Regions from separate parts of the Streptosporangium sp. NPDC002721 genome, predicted to be linked through region 1. Evidence: riboswitches for the same ligand, from Rfam matches in the RefSeq annotation. Region 1 holds a riboswitch; each other region holds the start of a gene.
The links. Region 1 has a riboswitch for cyclic di-AMP ahead of ACFYWM_RS17940 (hypothetical protein). Riboswitches for the same ligand answer to the same signal wherever they lie in the genome.

Region 2: another riboswitch for cyclic di-AMP. It lies ahead of ACFYWM_RS24895 (NlpC/P60 family protein); the one in region 1 lies ahead of ACFYWM_RS17940 (hypothetical protein).
Region 3: another riboswitch for cyclic di-AMP. It lies ahead of ACFYWM_RS03415 (CHAP domain-containing protein); the one in region 1 lies ahead of ACFYWM_RS17940 (hypothetical protein).
Region 4: another riboswitch for cyclic di-AMP. It lies ahead of ACFYWM_RS16130 (C40 family peptidase); the one in region 1 lies ahead of ACFYWM_RS17940 (hypothetical protein).

Annotation. Positions count from the first base shown of each region.
Region 1 is NZ_JBIAQI010000011.1:237,902-243,072, reverse strand. It holds gene ACFYWM_RS17950 (IclR family transcriptional regulator) at 1-614, opposite strand, end outside; gene ACFYWM_RS17945 (DUF4253 domain-containing protein) at 862-1,725, shown strand; cyclic di-AMP (ydaO/yuaA leader) riboswitch at 2,145-2,296, shown strand; gene ACFYWM_RS17940 (hypothetical protein) at 2,570-3,397, shown strand; gene ACFYWM_RS17935 (alpha/beta fold hydrolase) at 3,605-4,465, shown strand; gene ACFYWM_RS17930 (hypothetical protein) at 4,533-4,904, opposite strand; gene ACFYWM_RS17925 (roadblock/LC7 domain-containing protein) at 4,917-5,171, opposite strand, start outside.
Region 2 is NZ_JBIAQI010000017.1:198,796-203,966, forward strand. It holds gene ACFYWM_RS24885 (RDD family protein) at 182-1,267, opposite strand; gene ACFYWM_RS24890 (amino-acid N-acetyltransferase) at 1,496-2,038, opposite strand; cyclic di-AMP (ydaO/yuaA leader) riboswitch at 2,505-2,651, shown strand; gene ACFYWM_RS24895 (NlpC/P60 family protein) at 2,657-3,706, shown strand; gene ACFYWM_RS24900 (LuxR C-terminal-related transcriptional regulator) at 4,046-4,246, opposite strand.
Region 3 is NZ_JBIAQI010000002.1:270,876-276,046, forward strand. It holds gene ACFYWM_RS03405 (carbohydrate ABC transporter permease) at 1-369, opposite strand, end outside; gene ACFYWM_RS03410 (ABC transporter substrate-binding protein) at 454-1,803, opposite strand; gene ACFYWM_RS03415 (CHAP domain-containing protein) at 2,342-3,040, opposite strand; cyclic di-AMP (ydaO/yuaA leader) riboswitch at 3,059-3,197, opposite strand; gene ACFYWM_RS03420 (hypothetical protein) at 4,051-4,989, shown strand; gene ACFYWM_RS03425 (DUF6716 putative glycosyltransferase) at 5,102-5,171, shown strand, end outside.
Region 4 is NZ_JBIAQI010000010.1:156,566-161,736, forward strand. It holds gene ACFYWM_RS16120 (branched-chain amino acid aminotransferase) at 1-997, opposite strand, end outside; gene ACFYWM_RS16125 (3-isopropylmalate dehydrogenase) at 1,171-2,217, opposite strand; cyclic di-AMP (ydaO/yuaA leader) riboswitch at 2,373-2,590, shown strand; gene ACFYWM_RS16130 (C40 family peptidase) at 2,578-3,186, shown strand; gene serA (phosphoglycerate dehydrogenase) at 3,686-5,171, opposite strand, start outside.

The DNA.
Region 1 (5,171 bases):
GGCTCGTTCTCGCGGTCGTCGACCGAGTAGCCCCGCTGCCGGATCCGGCCGAGCTCGGCGCGCAGGCGCGCGGCGTCGGTGATGGTGTAGCGGGTGACGTGCGGCATCCCGGCGGCCACGATCTCCTCGACGGCCTCCTCCGGCTGCCAGGCGAGGATCGCCTTGCCCACGGCGGTGCGGTAGACGGGGTTGCGGCTGCCGATGCGCGAGGCCATGCGCACGTTGGTCTCGTTCTCGACCTTGTCGATGTAGACGACGTCGGGCGGGTCGTAGACCACGAGGTGGACGGTCTCCCTGGCCTCCGCCATCAGGCGGTGCGACTCCTCGGCGGCCACCGTCCGCAGGTCGAGGGTGGACAGGTACGCCTGCCCGAGGTGCAGGGCGCCGCTGCCCAGCCGGTAGGCGCCGCTCCTGCGGTCGCGCTCCAGGAGCCTGGCCTCGATGAGCGGGGTGGCCAGCCGGAGCACCGTGCTCTTGGACAGGCCGAGCGCCTCGGCGAGCCGGGTGAGCGACAGGCCGTGGCCCGCGCCCGCGTGGTCGCGTACGTGCGCGAGGACGGAGAGGGCGCGCCGGAGCGAGGCCGACTGGTTGCGTTCGGGAGCCGGCTCACTCATCGCGACCTCCCAGGGTGAATCCGGCAATCGAATACCTGGTCAAGGTAGGCGAGTACGCCGCCTCGCGGCCACTTTGCAGCACAACGTTCTGCAGTGCACAACCTGTCGACGAACGGCGGGGGACAGGCACCCGCCCGGTCCCGGTTCCCCCTTCTACCGATAATTTTTGCCCGGACCAGGGCAGAACTGTCCCTCGGGATGGTTGACAGGCCAAAATTGGTCCGTGGTCAGGATCGGATCGGTAGATATGGGCGATTGCGAGAGCGAGCGACTTCCGCCAGTTCTGGGCCAGCTGTTCGCCGATGGGGCCGACGGGAGCGAGGGCGGTGACGGGACCGGCGCGGGCGGGGGCAGGAGGCTCTCGCTGGAGCTGCCGCCGGGAGACGTGGTGTGGCCCGACCCCGGTTACGCTCAGCTCGCCGTCCGTCGCCGTCCGGCGTTCTGGCTCAGCGAGGTGGCGGTCTCCGGCGAGTACTGGGCCCGGCTGAGGGCCCAGCACGAGCGGTCGGGCCTGTGGCCGGTGCTGCTGGAGGACTCCGTCCAGCCCTGGTCGGCCGGCCAGATCGCCCCGGACACGGCCGGTCAGATCGACAACTACCACGCCGCCGCGTTCATGGCCGAGGTGTGGTCCGACTGGATCGCGAAGGCCAGCGTGGACCAGCTCGAACTCCTCGACCCCTTCGGCCCCGAGTGTCCCGGCCCGGCCCCCGCGGGAAGGCTCGCCGCCGACCCCGGCGTGGTCGCCGACTGGTACGCCGGGCTGGTGGCCGAGCGCAGGACCCCGCTCGGGCTCGTCGCGGTCGAGCGCGGGGCCGACGCCCTGGCCGTCATGGGCTGGCAGGGCGCCCTGAACCACAACGAGTGGATGGTCCCGCTCGCGGCCGTCGTGCGGAGCTGGGAGGACAGGTTCGGCGTACGGGTGGTCGGCATGGGTTTCAACACCCTTGACCTCAGCGTCGCCGCGCCCCCGACGACCTCCGAGCACGCCCTGCACGTCGCCGCGGAGCACTGGACGTTCTGCCCCGACAGCATCATCCAGGGGGCGGGGAACCTCATCGACTACGCCGAGCAGATCAAGGGCAGGAACGCCTGGTCGTTCTGGTGGGACTGATCGGCCCGGAGGGTTTCCCCCGTTCGGACCTCCGGTGGGGCGGCTGTCCCGAGACGGGGCTGTGGTGTTCCGAGACGGACCCGTGGTGTTCCGAGACGGACCCGTGGTGTTCCGAGATGGAGCCGTGGTGTTCCGAGACGGACCCGTGGTGTTCCGAGACGGAGTCGCGGAGGACGGATTCGCCGGACGGGCCCCGGATTCGAGCGCTCCGGGCAAGGATCCCCGGGGCGGATCGCGGGCTGGGGGAGACATTCGTACTGGTAGGACGGGTGTTGGCCTGGCAGGGCGATCGATGAGGCTTCCTTGAAGCTTGTAGGTAGATCTTCTGGGGTTTTCATGGTGTTTGCTTTGCCTTGTCCGGTTTTGGTAGGTAGTGTCCATTGCTATCGGTAGGCGACCTGCCCTTCACAAGAGGGAGCGGCCGGCCGACGTCGAATCCCGAGAGCCCCACAGAGGCTCCGGGGCCGGGGAACCACTCTTTCGGGGTGAATCCGCCGCAACTACGCGGCGGTAGGGCAACTCCACCGCCCGAACCCGTCAGCTAACCCGGTAGACGAGATGGAGAGGAGATCCCCTCATGGATCACCGCGTTACCACGTCGGTGCACACCTTGTCCGCGCCGACCACCTGAACTTTCCCCCTTCGTCCCGACACAGCTCGCCATCCCCCGTCCCCCCGACCCTTCGCCGCACCTGATCGCGGCACCTTCCAGATCGTGCTCCGCGTAGCGATTGCCTGAGATTCCGGCTACGCCCCCTTTTCCGACGAGCGCGTCCCCGCCAGTGCACCCCTTCGGTGTGTCGCACCTGGCCGCCCCGTTCCCTCGCGAAAGAGCCTCTTCTCCATGCGCCCCTTCTTTGGTATGCACAAGAACGGCCCGAGCAAGTCCGTCTGGCACAGGAGCAAGTCCCGCGGCAACCGCCTCGCCGCCGCCACCCTGGTCGGCGCGAGCGTCCTCGCCTCCGCCGGTGTCGCCCTGGCACTGCCCGCCTCCACCTGTTTCGCCGCCACCGCCGATCCCGAGGTCGGCGTGGCGAAGGCGAGCGCCGAGTCCGTCCTCCTCCAGGGCGGGACCACGGCCTCCTACTTCTGGGACGACTCCTCCGGCCGGGCCGGTGACACCGGTCTTCCCGCCAGCGGCAAGCCGATGCAGAAGGGCATGATCGCCAGCCCGAGCTGGCCCCTGTTCACCGAGGGCTACCTCATCTACAAGGGCAAGAAGGCCAAGTTCTTCGTCGGCGACCGCGGTCCCGGCTCGCCCTCGAACCAGGGCATCATGATCGACATCGATGCCAAGACCTTCGCCGACCTGACCGGTGGAACGTTCAACGCCGGCACGCTCGGCGTGGACGGTAACGGCGGTATGGGTCACATCGACGTCAAGTACGTGGTCACCAAGTGGGGTGAGGGCGCGGGGATCAAGAACCACCCCGTCGCGTTCTCCACCGGTGCCTGGAGCCGCAGGGACACCACCCCGGCCAAGCCCCCGACGGTCGTCTTCGCCAAGGCCCTGGAACTGGGGATAGGCGTGAGGACCCAGCCGGTGAGCGCCGCGGTGCGGCCGTGGGCCGGCAAGCCCAAGGTCATGGTCGAGGCCGCCTCCATGCGCGTCCCGGCCGACGTGGTCGCCGCCGGTGTCCGCGCCGCCGAGATCGGCGCGGGAAAGAACTGAGCCGGGTCCGGTCCCGCGAGAACCCCTCGCGGGAGCCTCCGTCCCGCCGGGCTCCCGCCTCCTGACGGAGTCCCCGTCCCGTCAGGCTCCCGTCTCGCCGGAGTTCCTGTCCTGCGGGAACTCCCACCCCGCCGGTGCCGCGCCTTCCCCCGAATGACATTCTGTCCCGCGGAACCAGCGCGGACGGTAGCGGACGGTAGGAGTGCCATGACCCTGCGGGCCCCGGCGAACGGCATCGAGATCGCCTACGACACCTTCGGCTCCCCGGGGGCACGCCCCCTCCTGCTGATCACCGGCCTCGGCTGCCAGCTGATCCAGTGGGACGAGAGGTTCTGCGCCCTGCTCGCGGACCGCGGGCACCACGTGGTGCGTTTCGACAACCGCGACAGCGGCGAGAGCACCCACCTGGGCGAGGCGGGGACGCCCGCCCCGGACGGGAGCGGGGAGGTCCCCTACCTGCTGGACGACATGGCCGACGACGCCGCCGGGCTGCTCGACGCGCTCGGCTGGGACACGGCCCACGTGGTCGGCCTCTCGATGGGCGGGATGATCGCGCAGTCGCTCGCGATCCGCCACCCGCACCGGGTGCGCAGCCTCACCTCGATCATGTCCACCCCGAGCCCGCGGGCGGCCCTGCTGACCGACCCGGACGTGCTCCTGCCCGCCTTCACGCCCGACCGCGAGAGCGCGATCCGGCGGGCCCTCGACAACTGCGCGGCCGTCGGCTCGCCGGGCTACCCGTTCGACCGGGAGTGGAACGCCGAGATCGCCGGGCTGGGCTACGACCGGTCGTACGACCCGGCGGGCACGGCCAGGCAGGTGACCGCGATCATGGCCTCCGGCGACCGCGCGCCCCTGCTCAAGGAGCTCGCGGTTCCGGCTCTCGTGCTGCACGGGGAGGACGACCCGCTGGTTCCCCTGCCCGCCGGGATCGCCACCGCCGACGCGATCCCCGGTGCCCGGCTGATCACCTTCCCCGGCATGGGCCACGACCTGCCCGCCGAGCTCTGGCCCTCCTTCGTCGACGCGATCGACGAGCTCACCACCTCCGCGGACTCCGGGCGATGACCTCACCGGGAGGAGGACGGGCTCCGGTGCGGTCCGTGCCTCCCGGGGCACGGGCCGCACCGGAAGATCAGACCTCGAGCTTCTCCTCGATGCCGCGCAGGACGTGCCGCGCGAGCGCGAGGTTGGCCCGGCTCCGGTCGAGGGCCAGGTAGAGGAACAGGCCTTTGCCGCTCCGGCCCGAGATCGGGCGGATGATGTGGTACTGCGTACCGAGCGTGATGAGGATGTCCTCGATGCCGTCCTTGAGGCCGAGCGACTCCATGGTCCTCAGCTTGGCCTTGACGACCTCGGTGTTACCCGCGGCGGCCACCTGGAGGTCGAGGTCCTTGGACCCGCCGAGCGCGCCGAGCGCCATCCCGCTGTTGTAGTCGACGACGACCGAGCCGATGGCACCGTCGATCGTCATCATCTCCTTGAGCGAGATGTCCATGTTGCCCATTGCTGTCTCCGATCACTGGGGTATCGATATGCGTGAGCTGACGGCGGCCACCCTGGCCGCCGTCTTGCGGCCCTCCAGCCGGAGCAGCCCGAGGTTGGTTCCCGGGCGCGCCAGGACCGTGAGGACGATCTTGGGTCCGGCGGCGTAGAACGCCGCGTAGCCGTTGGTGCCGGAGATCAGCGTCTCCTCGAAGGTGCCCTTGCCGGCCATGCTCGTCATCCGGCGGCTGAGGGCCAGCACCGCGGAGGAGAGCGCGCCGGTCTGCTC
Region 2 (5,171 bases), on a different contig from region 1:
GTGGGCGGGGCGAGACTCGGTCATAAGTTCCCCCGCGTTGCTCAGGATGCGGCAAATGGTTTCGCGCTTCCGCGGCCCCCGGACCCCGAGACCCATACGTGGCCCCTAAGACCCCTCGTTTTCTCACCCGTACGTGAAAACGGGGCCGGCGGTTCAACCGCCGGCCCCGTTATTCAGGGAACTACTTGATCTTGACGACGACCGTCGAGGCGACCTTGTCGTGCAGGGCCTGCTTCAGCGGCTTGTCCCACAGCTGCCACAGGACGTTCACGAGATAGAAGACGTAGGCGACGAAGCCCGCGAGCGGGATCCAGGTCAGGCCGTAGGGCCCCCAGAGCACGCCCGCGCGCTTGAGCGCCGTGTCGGAGCTGAGCCCGCCGGGCGGCAGGACGCCGCCGACCGGCACGACCTTGATGCCCATGACCATCTTGCCGACCGTCTGCCCGCCGCGGCTGAGCATGAAGAACTCGTAGGCCACGTAGATGGCCGCGGTGATCAGCGAGGTGAGCAGGCTCGCGAGGAAGAAGCCCCCTCCCGAGATGGCGCCCGTCTCCAGGTTGAAGTCGACGGGCGTCACGACAATGGCGGTGATCACCGCGTTGACGATGAACAGCGGGATCGCCAGGATGACCCCGTCGACGATCCTCGCCACCAGGCGCTGCCACCACTCGGCGAGCGGGGCCGGGGCCCCGGGAGGACCGCCGTACGGCTGACCGTAGCCCTGCTGCCCGTACGCGGGCTGCTGCTGGCCGTAGCCCTGCTGCCCGTAGTCGGGCTGCTGGCCGTAACCCTGCTGGCCGTACTGCTGCTGCCCGTAGTCGGGCTGCTTGCCGTACTGCTGCTGGCCGTAGTCGGGCTGCTGGCCGTAACCGGGCTGGGGCTGCTGCTGCCCGTAGCCGGGCTGCTGGCCATAGCCCGGCTGCTGGCCGTAACCCTGGTCGTGGGTGGGCTGCTGGCCGTATCCGGGCTGCTGCCCGTACGCCCCCGTGCCACCCTGCTGCCCGTACGCGCCGGTCCCGCCCTGCTGGCCGTAACCCTGGTCGTGGGAGGACTGCTGGCCGTAGCCGGGCTGCTGCCCGTACGCCCCCGTCCCACCGCTCTGCTGCCCGTACCCCTGCTGCTGCCCGTACCCCTGCTGCCCGTAGTCGGGCTGCTGACCGTACCCCTGCTGGCCGTACTGCTGCTGCCCGTAGCCCTGCTGGCCGTAACCGGGCTGGCTCTGCCCTGGGCCGGTGTTCGGCTGTGAGGCCTCCGATCGATATCCCACAACTGTCACGTCGGGGTCGAGTTCGCCAGGGGCTCGACCCACGTTGTGCTGTCCGTAATCCGGCTGCCCCGACGGTGTGCGATCGCGGTCGGGATCATCCTGTCGATACGGCGGCTGTCCGGTGCTCACCGCGTCACCTCACTTAGACTGCGCATGTGGCAAATGTCAGACGCACATGCATGCTGCTGCACAAGGTATCGATATAGGTATCAACAGTCACCTTTCCGATCAGTCAGCTCTAAAGTCATCAGAGTCGGGCTCACGTGTCAGATGCAGCAGCATCCGGGTGTTTCCCAAGGTGTTGGGCTTGACGTGTTCCAGATCGAGGAACTCCGCCACACCCTCGTCGTAGGAGGCGAGAAGTTCCGCGTAGACCTCCGGGGCGACGGGTGTGCCCTGGATTTCCCGGAATCCATGCCGGGCGAAGAAGTCGACCTCGAAGGTCAGGCAGAAGACCCGGCGCAGGCCGAGCTCGGCGGCCGTGCGGATGAGCGCGGAGACGATCCGGTGGCCGATTCCCAGCCCCCTGCGGGTCGGGTCGACGGCGACGGTGCGGATCTCGGCCAGATCCTCCCAGAGGACGTGCAGGGCCCCGCAGCCGATCACCGTCCCCTCCGCGTCGGTGGCGACCCAGAACTCCTGGACGTCCTCGTACAGGGTCACGGTGGCCTTCGCCAGCAGGCGCGGGCCGGCACCGCCGTAGGTGTCGACGAGCCGTCTGACGGCGCGGACGTCCGGGGTGCGTGCGCGGCGGACCGTGATCTCGGGGATCTCGGGGACCTCGGGGCCCGTCCCGGCCTCGGGCGCGCCCCGCTCCGCCTCCGTGGATCCGGCACGCCGCTCCCCGCCGCCGGGGGCGCTGACGACCGGCACGGGAGAATGCTCAGCAAGCTGCTCCATGACCGTTCAGCGTACGTCCTCACCGGTCTTTGATTACGGCTCATCCTTAACTCGCGACCCGCGGGCCGCTCATGACCGTTGGCGATCGCTTTACCACTCTCGGTACGCGACACCTCCCGTGTGCCTCAACTCACCTTTGGCACGGTCCCGGACCTGGGAAGACCCCTCGTCCCACCCGTCACTTGGAAGGCAAAGCCTGCGTAATGGCCATGTTGATCATATTGCGGTGTGATCTTTTCGTGACACCTCGGTTGCGAAACCTCTACTGAATTCGCAGTTCTGGTTGAGCATGAACCACAGGTGCACTAATCTCCGTGCTCGATGTCAGAGATGTGAAAAGCCTGACCCGCCGAATCCTCCCGCGTGGGGAACCGGGGACCCACCACGTCCTCCGGGGTGAATCCGAGTGCCACCGGCGCACCCGGTAGGGCTGCCTCCGGCCCGAACCCGTCAGCTAACCCGGTAGGCGGCCGAGAGAGGAGCCCATTGGTGAAGCGCACGCGCGACCTCGGAGGAGAGCGGGCGGGTCACGACACCCGCGGTCGAGAACGCGCGCCGCGAGGGCTGCGCCGTCGCATGGCGGTCGTCGGCCTGGCATTCGCCACCCTGACCCTCGGCACCCCGCTGGTGTCCGCCACCGCGGACCCCGAGCCCAGCCTCCAGCAGCTGGCCAAGCAGGCCGAGAAACTGCACCAGGAGATCGGCACGCTCGCGGAGCGCTACAACGGCGAGCGGGTCAAGCTCAGGCAGGCCCAGCGGGCCGCGGAGAGCGCCAAGAAGATCCTCGCGTCGAGCGAGTCCGAGCTGGCGTCCCGTCGCACCAAGGCCACCCTCCTGGCGCAGAGCACCTACATGTCGGGCGGCCTGAACTCCGGGCTCGCCTTCACGCAGGCCACCGATCCCGACGCCTTTCTCGACCAGGCCACCACCAACTACGCGCTCCAGCAGCAGCAGAGCGAGGAGCTCGCCCAGGTGAGCCGGGCGATCGCGGCCGCCGAGCGGGCCCAGGCCGGCGCCAAGGCCAGGACGGCGGAGGTCAAGAAGCTCCTCGCGGAGATCGACGGCAACCGGACCAGGATCGAGCGGCTGGTCGACCGGGTCGAGAGCGACCTGTTCAGCGAGGTCCGCACCAGGGCCGTCAGCAACCGGGGCGCCCGGGTGAAGACGGACGTGCCCATCGTGGGCAGCGGCAAGGGCGCGGAGGCCGCCCGCTGGGCGCTCACCCAGCAGCTGAAGCCGTACGTCTGGGGTGCCGAGGGGCCCAACTCCTTCGACTGCTCCGGCCTGGTCATGTGGGCCTACCAGAAGGTCGGCATCAGCCTGCCGCACTACACCGGCGACCAGTGGACGGCGGGCACCCACGTCTCCAGGAACGAGCTGCGCCCCGGCGACCTGGTCTTCTTCTACAGCGACCTGCACCACGTCGGGATCTACATCGGCGCGGGCCTGATGGTCCACGCGCCCCGGACCGGTGACGTCATCCACATCACCACGATCGACAACCGGCCCTTCGCCGGAGGCGTCCGCATCGCCGCCTGAGCCGCCGGCTCCCGGCCGGAGCGGTGTGGCTCGAAACGGTTTCCGACCGGGCGGGCGGCCTTCCCAGACTGTCGGCTCGGGCGGGGGCCTGTCAGGCCTGTCGACTCGGACGGGGTGGCCTGTCAGGCCTGTCGACTCGGGCGGGGGTGACCCGTCCGGGCCGCCGACCGGGTGGGAGTGGCCTGTCCGGCCTGTCGGTTCGGGCGGGGGTGACCCGTCCGGGCCGCCGGCTCGCACGCGTGTGGCCTGTCCAGCCTGTCGGTTCGGACGAGTGTGGCCTGTCCGGGCCGTCGGCTCGCACGCGTGTCCGGCCCGACCTGCCGGACACGCGGCGACGCGTCAGATCAGGCGACGGCGAGCCGCCCAGGCCACGGCCTCGATCGCCGTGGCCACGCCGATGCGGTCGCAGATGCCTCTCAGCCTGCGCCTGACCGTCCGGCCACTGATGTCGAGGCGACGCCCTACCCGATCGACCGTGACACCCTTGGCGAGCTCAGCCAGCAGCACGAGGTCGTCGTCACTGAGACCGATTTCGCTCATGCCCAGGGGGCTGTCGCCATGGCGTGAATCCACTTCTGGATATGCCATCAAGAGTCACTCCCCCCACTCTGGAAACCGGGTGCGAGACGCCGGAAATGAATACCGTCCGCCAGGAACGGTAAACGCCTTGTTCAAAGGTCGTCAAGTTCCACTCTTCATAGCGTGCGTCCAGTATTGACATAGCAGGCGCTACGTGAAGTACTCATGATATGTCAGTGCCTTTGCGGCTATGTCATGATCGAGCCCAGGCACGAGCCGGCAAGCACCCCCTGGCTGCGACGATCGAAGTCCTGGCAGAACAAGGTTTCGCCGGAACCGCCGTCTCACCGGGCGCTCCGAAGCCGATCCCCCGGGGATCCCGGCCCGCCCGCATTTCCCGGCAAAAATTGATCTCTTCCCCGTGCTCTCCGGCGACCATGCCTCAGCGCCTTGACCACACGCCACGGAAAACGCGGAAATATGAGGGTCAAGGGCGAGGCTTTGCGGCATTCGCGAAGTATCACGTGGTAACGGCGGACCGTTGGGCGATATTGGACATACTGGAAAGGGATATCTGCACCATGCGGAAACGCGTCCGATATTGCGCGGACCAGCGGAGCCGGTGAGACCATGTGCTCGGCGACCGTTTCCCGCCCACCGGATCCGCCCCGACGCCCCGAGCACTTCCACGGGGAATCATCCCGATCCGTGAACCTTTCACGAGAGCGATGCGCCCCGGCGCCTCGGGGTGACTCTCCTGCGAGGACGGCCCGGAGACGGTAGGGGAACCACTCCGGCGCGCCCCGGCCGCGCACGGCTCGCGCTCCGGTTCGTGTTCGCACCCACCGGCGCGAGACCGCGCAGGACGCCGATCGGCGGGGTGGGACGGTGACGGGGCCGCCCGGTGGGAGCGGAGGGGTGACGGAGCCGCTTGACGGGAGCGGGA
Region 3 (5,171 bases), on a different contig from region 1:
GTTGAGGGCGTTGGCCAGCAGGAGGGCCAGGACGAGCTGCGGGACCGTCGACATGACGAACATGCCGAGGGTGTTGATCACCGCGTTCCAGAAGGCCTCGTCGGTGATCAGCTCGATGTAGTTGTCAAGGCCGACGAGGGTCTTGTCCCCGGCGAGCTCCCACTCGTGCAACGAGACCCAGAGGGTGTAGCCGAGCGGGAAGATCCCGAAGATGGCGAAAAGCAGGAAATAAGGGGATACGAGGAAGTAGGGGGTCGCCCGGAGGTCGAACCGGGCCCACCCACCGCCCCGGCCCGGTCCGCGGCGCCCCGGTGACCGGCGGGGGCCGGGTCGCGGCGGGGCGGCCGGGGAGTCGACGTGCAGTGTCATTCGGTCTGAACCTTTCAGCGGGGGCAGGCGACCGGCCCGGCCGCGGGGTCACCGCAGCCGGGCCGTTGCGGGTCGGTACGGGGATCAGCCCGCTGCCTTGACGCCGGCCTCGATGAACTTGGTCCAGGCCTGGTCGTAGGGGACCGAGCCCTGGTCCATGCCCTCGAGCACCTTCTCCACCGAGGTCTTGACCTGGGCGTGCTTCTCGCCGAGGAAGACGGGCAGCAGGTCCTTGACCGAGGCGCCGAAGATCTGGCCGGTCGGCGCGTCGTTGAAGAACGGGTTCTTCAGCTCGGCGACCGCCGGGTCCTGCTGCGCGGTGAGGGAGCTCGGGAAGGCCGCGGCCTCCTGGAAGGCCATCACGTGGCCCTCCTTGCCGGTGAGGTAGTTCAGGACCTCGGCGGCCTCCTTGGGGTGCTTGCTCTGCTTGGGGATGGCCAGGTAGGAGCCGCCCCAGTTGCCGGCGCCGCCGGGCACGGCCGCGACGTCCCACTTGCCCTTGTTGGCGTCACCGGCCGCGCCGGAGACCACGCCGAGCATCCAGGCCGGGCAGCCCATGGTCGCGAAGGCGCCCTTCTTGATCGCGGCGTTCCACGGCGGGGTGAACGAGGCGAGCTTGGCGGTCAGGCCCGCCTCGCTGAAGCTCTTCACCGTGTCGAAGGAGGTCTTGATGGCCGGGTTGGTCTCGATGACGAGCTGGTTCTTCTGGTCGAAGTAGGAGACGTTGCCGTTCTTGGGCGCCTCCTGCGACAGGATCACGTTGTAGAGCGTGTTGGGACCGTCGATGAACTTGGGGTCGGTCTTGCCGGGGTTGGCGGCCTTGAACTTCTCGCCAATCGCCTTGAAGGCGGCCCAGTCCGGCCAGAGCTTGCCGACCTCCTCGCGGTCGGTGGGCAGGCCCGCCTTCTCGAACAGGTCCTTGCGGTAGCACATGGTCATGCCGCCGATGTCGGTGCCCAGCGCGAAGAGCTTGCCGTCGGCGTTGATGCCGTTGTCCCACTTGGCCGCGGGGAAGTCGGCCTTGCGGCTGTCCAGCCCGTGCTCGGCCAGGTCGGTGAAGAACTGGGGACGGGCCTTCATGAGGCCCATCGCGCCCTCGTCCAGGGCGATGATGTCGGCCGCGCCGCTGTTGGCCTGCAGGCGCTGGAGCAGCTGCGGGAGGTAGACGTCCTCGAAACGGTCGGTCAGGTTCTGGTACTTGACCTGGATGTTCGGGTGCGCCGCGTTCCACGTCTCCACGGCCTTGTCGTAGCCGAAGTTCTCGCCGCCGCCGAAGGTGTGCACGGTGATGGTCACCGGCTCGGCCGCGGCGGCGGAGCTGCCGCCCGCGGCGGGCGCGGCGGGCTCGCTGGAACTGCACGACGTGATGGCCAGGGCGGTGGCCGCCATGGCCGCGACGGCGGCGAGCTTGCCGTGCCGCTTGTTGTTCAACATTCCGGACCCCTCTCAGGTGGTCGCCCGAATCATTGGGAGGCGACATCGCGGACCGGTCCCCGACAAACCGGTCCTCGCGACGAGGTCGTTCCTCAATGTGCTTTGGGAGCGCTCCCACGAAGAGTGGACGATGGGCAACCAGGACGTCAATATGCCGAAACTCAACCGTTACATCCGGCCGTTTTAGGCAGGACTATCGGTATGAAACCTGCACAAATGCCTCATAGTGGTTATTGGGAGCGCTCCCATCTCACGGGCATACAGTCGGGGCATTTCGTGTCCGCGCGAGGAGGGGAGTTCGCCGGGGAGCGCCCTCGGGAGGCGTCGGCGTGAGGCTGTCAAGGAGGTGTCAGGACGCCGAAACGCTCCCGGGGGCGCCGCTCGTTCGAGCGACGCCCCCGGGAGCGTGTGGACCTGGCCGCCGACCACCGGAGGGGGCCGGGACGCCCGCGCCGTGGGGGAACGGCGGGCGCGGGCGGCGGCGGGTGCGGTCGGCTGGATCAGGCCGGATGCGGCCGGTGAAGCGGGCCGGGCGCGGTCAGTTGGAGTAGACGGGGTAGCCGTAGCCGACGATCTGGGAGACGGGCCGGACGCGCTGCTCGACGTCGCCGTTGCCGGTGTTGCCCTCGATCGTGGTGATCGTGCCGTCCCCGTTGTCCTTCTTCACGAAGCCGACGTGGTCGATGCCGTCGATGCTCTTGCCACCGGCCCAGTCGAAGTAGGCGACCGCGCCGGGGGTCGGGATGGTGCCCCAGTGGCCGTTGTCCTTGAACCACTTGGCGTGGGCCACGGTGTAGGCGTCCCAGCCCATGGTGGGGCGGATGCCGGCCATCTCGCCGACCCAGGAGACGAACATCGCGCACCAGGGGGCGTTGGCGTAGTCGTACACGGTGTTGCCGCCGTCGCGGGCGAGGGTCTCCTTGGCGCGCGGGCTCGACATGTACCAGGAGTGGAACTTGGTCCCGCCGCCCGCGGAGTTCTCGCGGATGCCGATCTGCTTGGAGGCGATGTCCAGGACCTTCGCGGCGGAGACCTTGGGAAGCCTCTCGGCCACGATCTGCAGCGGGGTCTTCGCGGCCTTGGCGTCCTGGGCCTTGGTGTCGACGGGCGGGGCGTTCACGACGCCGTGACCGTCGGCCGCCAGGGCGGTACCGGTGGCGCCGGTCGCCAGGGCGACGCACGCGCCCATGATGGCGCAGGCGGCGCGGGGGGTGGAGATGAGGCGATGCTTGGTCATACGGGGGTTCGACTCCTTGCTTCGCTTCCATTCCGCCTACCGGGTTAGCTGACGGGTTCGGGCTGGGAAGTGCCCTACGGCGCACAGGTGCGCTGATTCACCCCAGGAACGTGGTTCCCCGGTTCCGCAGACCTCGCGGATTCGGCGGCCGTGCTCACCTTCGGTGGAGGGGCTCCACCAGGTGGGACACAGTCGGGCAATGTGACGGCAATGCATAGACCTGGATAGACCTAGACAATTGCCATGAACAGGACGAAGGTACGTCAGGAGGGCAGACGATTACAAGTAGGACATATTGCCTTGACTTGGGAATACGTCTGAATCGGGCCGGTGTTGCGGGGTGCCGTCCGGCCGTCGGGGTGGGCCGCGACGACCTTGGCCGTACCTCTCCACGGCGGACGGGCGGACGTCGCGCCGATGCCGGGATCCCCTGCCCCGACGGCGATCCGGGTTTCCCGGACCCGCCCGCGAGCCGCCTGCCGGGGGGTGCTATGACGCGCGAGCGAGGCCCTCGGGTAGGGGTGGTGTACCCGGTCAAATTTCGAACAGATATTCGATGGTAAAAAGTATTCCGATGGTAGAGGTTCCCCCATGAACGGCCCGGGGGCGGCGCGCCGGGTCCGGTGGCACCGGCCCCGCGCCTGAGGGGGTTTGCGCAGCTCAGAGCGGTTGTGGAGGGTCGCGGGCGGGCCTCGGCGCCCGGAAGGTAAAGAGACGTGCCCGCGCGGAGGTCCCGAGGGGTTCCGTGACCCCGCGAAGGTAAAGGCGCCGAGTAAAGGAACACGCTTTCCCCGAGCCTTCGCCGCGCCCGCGGGCAAAGTCCTGGCGATCATCAACAGACGCGCGTGGTCGGCTGTTCACCCGCAGTTCCCGGGCGCTTAAGGACACCGGGTTAGGTTGTGGCAGTCGTGAACGGGTCATCGCCCGGCGTGGAGGACGGCCGAGACCACGCGCGGGATCAGGGTTCGGCCGTTGCCTGGGTGGAGTCCCCGCTGCAGATGCTCTGCGCGGTGGAGGCACATCATGCAGGGCTGCTCGGCGCCCACAGCCACCTCGTGCCCAGGGCGAAACTCCGCCCGCTGGCCGTGACGGGCCGCGAGCTGGGCCGTCTCACCCTGCCGAGCGGGCTGGAGCTCACCGCGGCCCGGCAGGACATGCCCAGGCCGCGCCGGGGCGAGACCTGGGTGGTGGGCGACGCCTTCTCCGGCAAGGTCCAGTTCCGCTGGCTCACCGCGCTCCCCGGCCGGATCGTGATCGTCGACGACGGGCTCGCCACCATCAGGCTCCTGGAACTGCTCACCGGCAGGGTGGGAACGCCCCTGCTGAGGGCGAGGGCGAAGGCCGGAAGGCTGAGGACCGTCCTCGGCGCGGCGGCCGGGCTCAGGCTGCGCGCCGCCGCCCGCTCGGGACGACTGTCGATCTTCACCGCGCTGCCCGTGCCCCCCGACCTGGCGAAGGCCGTACGCGCCGTGGGAGCCGAGCTGGTCACCCACGACTTCGCCTGGCTGCGGTCCCAGCCGCTGCGCGGGCCCCGTCCCGAGGAGCGCACCGTCGTCCTCGGCACCTCGCTGGTCCGCAACGGCCTGATCCACCGCGACCGCTACTTCACCTGGCTGGCCGGGCTCGGCTCGGCCGGTCCGGTGGCCTACTTCCCGCACCGCCGCGAGGACCCCGACGACCTCGTCCGGGTCGGGGAGCAGCCGGGGATCACCGTCTACGACGGCGGGACCCCCGCCGAGATGACCCTGCGCGGCCTGGCCGCCGAGCAGCGGGTGCTCAGCCTGCCGTCCACCGCGGTCACCTCCCTGCGGGTCCTGCTCTCGGCCCGGGGCGTCGCCGTGGAGACGGTGGACGTCCCCGACGAGTGGTGGACGGCCGAGGCGGCGCCGTCACTGCGCTCCCACCTGTCGAGGTTCGCCCATCAGGACACGGGAGTCTCCGGGTCATGATCCCGCGGCCGATGCCCGGCGGGCCCGCCGGGCGCGGGGCGTCTCTCCACGAACGAATCCTCTCCACACACGAAACCGCGCGAAACCGGGGATTCCCCGCCGGAGGTTCTCTTTGAAGGTCCTGGCCGTGGCCGACTCCGACTCCTACCTCAAGTGGGCGGCCTGCCTGCTGAGGGACCTGC
Region 4 (5,171 bases), on a different contig from region 1:
TGCCGTCGCCGATCGTCCAGGCACGGTCGGCGCCCTTGACCGAGCCGACCGGGGTGACCACCGCGGCGGTGCCGCAGGCGAAGACCTCGGTGAGCTCACCCGTCTCGCAGCCGCGCTGCCACTCCTCGACCGACAGGCGCCCCTCCTCGGCGTGCAGGCCGAGGTCGGAGGCGAAGGAGAGGATCGAGTCGCGGGTGATGCCGGGCAGGAGCGTTCCGGTGAGCGCCGGGGTCAGCAGGCGGTCGCCGTAGACGAAGAACAGGTTCATCCCGCCCATCTCCTCGACGTAGCGGTGCTCGCTCGCGTCGAGCCAGACCACCTGGTCGCAGCCCTGCTCGACGGCCTGGCGCTGGGCCACGAAGGCCGCCGCGTAGTTGCCGCCGCACTTGGCGAAGCCGGTCCCGCCGGGGGCCGCGCGGGTGTACTCGGTGGAGAGCCAGACGGTGACGGCCTTGCCCCCGCCGAAGTAGGCCGCCGCCGGAGAGGCGATGACCATGTACTTGTAGGTCCTGGACGGGTAGTTCACGCCGAGCGCCGGCTGCGTCGCGATCATGAAGGGGCGCAGGTAGAGGCTGTGTCCCGGCGTGGTCGGGACCCACTCGCGGTCGGTCTGGACGAGCAGCTCCAGCGACTCGACGAACGTCTCCTCGGGCAGCTCGGGCATGGCCATCCGCGCCGCGGAGGTGTTGAAGCGCGCGGCGTTGGCCTCCGGCCGGAAGGTCACGATCGAGCCGTTCTCCTGGCGGTAGGCCTTGAGCCCCTCGAAAAGCTCCTGCGCGTAGTGGAAGACCGACGTCGCGGGGTCGAGGCTGAGCGGGCCGTACGGCACCAGCTTGGCGTCGTGCCAGCCCTGGCCCTCGGTGTAGTCGATCGAGATCATGTGGTCGGTGAAGACCTGACCGAACCCCGGGCTCGCCAGTACCTGCTCGCGCTCTTCCGCGGTGCGAGCGTGGTCGGAGAGCTGCACGTCGAAGCTGAGCTTCTGAGCGGTGGTCATCGCACGGATCCTTCTCTTGGTGTCTGGCTTACCCTTGGGTCCATTCTGCGTCGGACCGGGTAACGGGAAACTACTCCATCCATGCCGAAAACCGGCAGTGCTGGAGAAACAAAAACGCACCTGGCGGCTCGGATGAGCCGCCAGGCGCGTCGGGGTCGAGGAGGGCGGCTTCCTCAGCCGGCTACTCGGGCGGTGATGTCGTCGCCGATCTCGCGGGTGCTCCGGCCGGCCCGGCCGATCGGCCGCTCGGCCAGGTCGTCGGCGACGGCCCGCTCGACCCTGGCGGCCTCGTCGGCCAGGCCCAGGTGGTCGAGGAGCATCGCGACCGACAGGACCGTGGCGGTCGGGTCGGCCTTGCCCTGGCCCGCGATGTCGGGGGCGCTGCCGTGCACCGGCTCGAACATGCTCGGCGCGGTGCGGTCGGGGTTGACGTTGCCGCTCGCCGCCAGGCCGATGCCACCGGCGACCGCCGCGCCGATGTCGGTGAGGATGTCGCCGAAGAGGTTGTCGGTGACGATCACGTCGAAGCGCTCGGGCTGGCTGACGAAGAACATCGAGGCCGCGTCGACGTGGCAGTAGTCGGTCCGGACGTCGGGATACTCCAGGCCGACCCGCTCGAAGGTGCGGGCCCAGAGGTCACCGGCGTAGGTGAGCACGTTGGTCTTGTGGACCAGCGTCAGCTTCCTGCGGGAGCGGCCCTGCGCCTTGTCGAAGGCGTAGCGCACCACGCGCTCGACGCCGTACGCGGTGTTCAGCGACTCCTGGGTGGCGATCTCGTGCGGGGTGCCCCGGCGCATGACGCCACCCGCCCCGGCGTACGGGCCCTCGGTGCCCTCGCGGACGACGATCATGTCGATGTCCTCGGGGCGGGCCCTGCCCAGCGGCGTCTCGACGCCGGGGAAGAGCTTGACCGGGCGGAGGTTCACGTAGTGGTCGAGCCGGAAGCGGAGCTTGAGCAGCAGGTCGCGCTCCAGGACGCCCGGGGGCACGCTGGGGTCGCCGACCGCGCCGAGCAGGATCGCGTCGTATCCGCGCAGCTCGTCGAGGACCTGGTCGGGCAGGGTCTCGCCGGTCTCGTGGTAGCGCTTGGCACCGAGGTCGTAGGTGGTGGTCTCCACCTTCGTGCCGACCGCTTCGAGGACCTTCAGCCCCTCGGTGACGACCTCGACCCCGATTCCGTCCCCGGGGATGACCGCCAGGCGAATGTTACGCGAATCCATGCAGGCACCCTACCGGTCCGTCTCGGTGATCGAACACCGGTCTCACCCTCCGGACACATTCGCCCATCAGGACTTTTGATCGTTTTGTCCTTCTTTGCTTGGTATTGACCGTTTCGTGAGGTTTCGTTATGGTCCTCCCATTCACATCACTGCCTAATCCGTACGGGCCATCCCCTTACCGGGCCCGTACGGAGCCGGGGACCCACTCTTTACGGGATCTACCTGGCGCCGGGCGGCTCGCTCCTCCCCCGGAGCGCGTTCCCGGCCGTCGTCAGGTGGATTCCTTGGGGCGAATCAGCGCGTTCTCGCGCCGTAGGGCGGCCTCCACGCCCGAGCCCGACAGCTCACCCGGCCGGCCTTATGGAAGGAATCATCCTGTCCGGCACAGTTCTCCCCCGTGTCCTGTCCATCTCCGCCTCCGTAGCCGTCGCCGGCGCCGCGATGTTCGCGACCTCGACCGCCGCCCTGGCCGCCTCCCCTCCCCCGGCCCCCGGCCCCGCCGCCCTCCACACCCCCGCGCTGAAAGAGGCGCTGAAGGCCGTGGCCGTCAAGCCCGCCTGGCAGAAAGCCGTGAAGTGGGCCATGTCCAAGCGTGGAACGCCCTATGTCTGGGGCGGCACCGGCCACGGCGGCTTCGACTGCTCCGGCCTGGTGCTCCGCGCCTACGGCGCCGCCGGGATCAAGCTCCCCCGCGTCACCGACGACCAGTACGCCGCTTTCTCCAAGAAGATCGCCTGGAAGGATCTCAAGCCCGGTGACCTGGTCTTCTTCAGCGGCCTCGGTCACGTCGGCATGATCACGAAGCCCGGTTACATGGTCCACGCCCCGAGGACCGGCGACGTGGTCAAGGAGGAGAAACTCGACTCCTGGCGCCGCGAGTCCTTCGCCGGCGCGGTGCGCCCCGACCCGCAGGGGGTTCAGCTGGCCAAGCGGGTCGAGCTCGCGACCGAAACGGTGACCAGCGGATGAGACACGCCGGCGGATCACCGCCGGGAGGCCGTGAAGATCCCGGCGGCGGCGAGAGCGGGTTCAGCGGGTGGGGGCACCACCGTTGTCCCTGCGGTCCAGAGCGGTCTGGAGCGCGTCGGTGGCCTCGTCCTCGGTCTCGTCGGGACGGTTCCAGGGATACATGTCGTACATGGCGAATCTCGTCTCGTTCGCATGCCAGCAAGGAAGGTGGTCGAGACTCCGGTCGGGACTCCGACCAGGCCTGATGTCGCGGGTCCGGATCACGGATCGGCGACGGGAGCTTGGAGCCGGCACGCGCCACGACACCGCGGCGAGTCGCCGGCCTGCCCCTGTCAGGCCTCGCCGCGGCAGGTAGGAATTACGAGAACCTGGCGCATTTCATTCCAGGCTACCTGGCCACGGGAACAGCGTCTCGCCCGGCGTACACACTTCTCACATGCTGAGACGAGCTGTGGCCGCCGCCCCGGTCTCCGGGACGGCGGCCACATCGGCGGGACGGCTAGTCGGCCAGGTCGACCGAGCGGCCGCTGTCGGCGCCGATCTCCGTGCCGATCTGGTCGATCACCTCGGCCGGGATGGCGGTGTCGACGGTGAGCGCGATGAGCGCCTTGCCGCCCTTGACGTCACGGGCCACCTGCATCGAGGCGATGTTGATCGAGTGGTCGCCGAGGATGCGGCCGACCACGCCGACGATGCCGGGCCGGTCGGTGTAGGTGAAGAACGACAGGTGGTCGGTCGGCTCGATCTCCATCTGGTAGCCGTTGACCTCGACGATCTTCGTGATCTGCCTCGGCCCGGACAGGGTGCCGGAGACCGAGACCGCGCGGCCGTCGGCGAGGACGCCGCGGACCGTCACGACGTTGCGCCAGTCGGGGCTCTCGGAGCTGGTGACCAGCTCGACCGACACGCCGCGGTCCTTGGCCAGCAGCGGGGCGTTGACGTAGGTGACCGAGTCCTCGACGACGTCGGTGAAGACGCCCTTGAGCGCGGCCAGCTCCAGCACGCGCACGTCGTGGGAGGCGATCTCGCCGCGCACCTCGACGTCGAGCTTGGTGGCGACCTCGCCCGCGAGGGCGGTGAACACCCGGCCGAGCTTCTCGGCCAGCGGCAGGCCCGGCTTGACGTCCTCGGCGACGGCGCCGCCCTGGACGTTGACCGCGTCCGGCACGAACTCCCCGGCGAGCGCGAGCTTCACGCTGCGCGCGACCTGGGTGCCGGCCTTCTCCTGGGCCTCGTGGGTGGAGGCGCCCAGGTGCGGGGTGACGACGACCTGGTCGAGCTCGAAGAGCGGGCTGTCGGTGACCGGCTCCTTCGGGAACACGTCGATGCCGGCGCCGGCGACGCGGCCCTCCTTGATCGCGGAATAGAGGGCGTTCTCGTCGATGATGCCGCCGCGGGCGACGTTGATGAGGCGGACGTTCGGCTTGACCGTGTGGAGCTCCCGCTCACCGATGAGGCCGATGGTCTCCTTGGACTTGGGCAGGTGCACGGTGATGAAGTCGGCCTCGCTCAGGGCCTCCTCCAGCGAGACCAGCCGGACGCCCATCTGCGCGGCGCGGGCCGGCTGCAGGTAGGGGTCGTAGGCGATCAGCTCGACGCCGAACGGCTGGAGGCGCTGCGCGACCAGCTGCCCGATCTTGCCGAGGCCGAGGATCGCGACGACCTTCTCGTCGAGCTCCACGCCGGTGTACTTCGAGCGCTTCCACTCGCCGCCCTTGAGCGCGGAGTGCGCCTGGGCGACGTTGCGGGCGGAGGCGAGGATCAGGGCGACGGTGTGCTCGGCGGCGCTGGTGATGTTGGAGGTCGGCGCGTTGACGACCATGACACCGGCCTTGGTGGCGGCCTCCACGTCGACGTTGTCCAGGCCGACGCCGGCGCGGGCGACGACGCGGAGCCGGGGAGCGTTGGCGATCGCCTCGGCGTCGACCTGCGTGGCGCTGCGCACGATGAGCGCGTCCACGTCGGCGAGGGCGGGCAGGAACTGG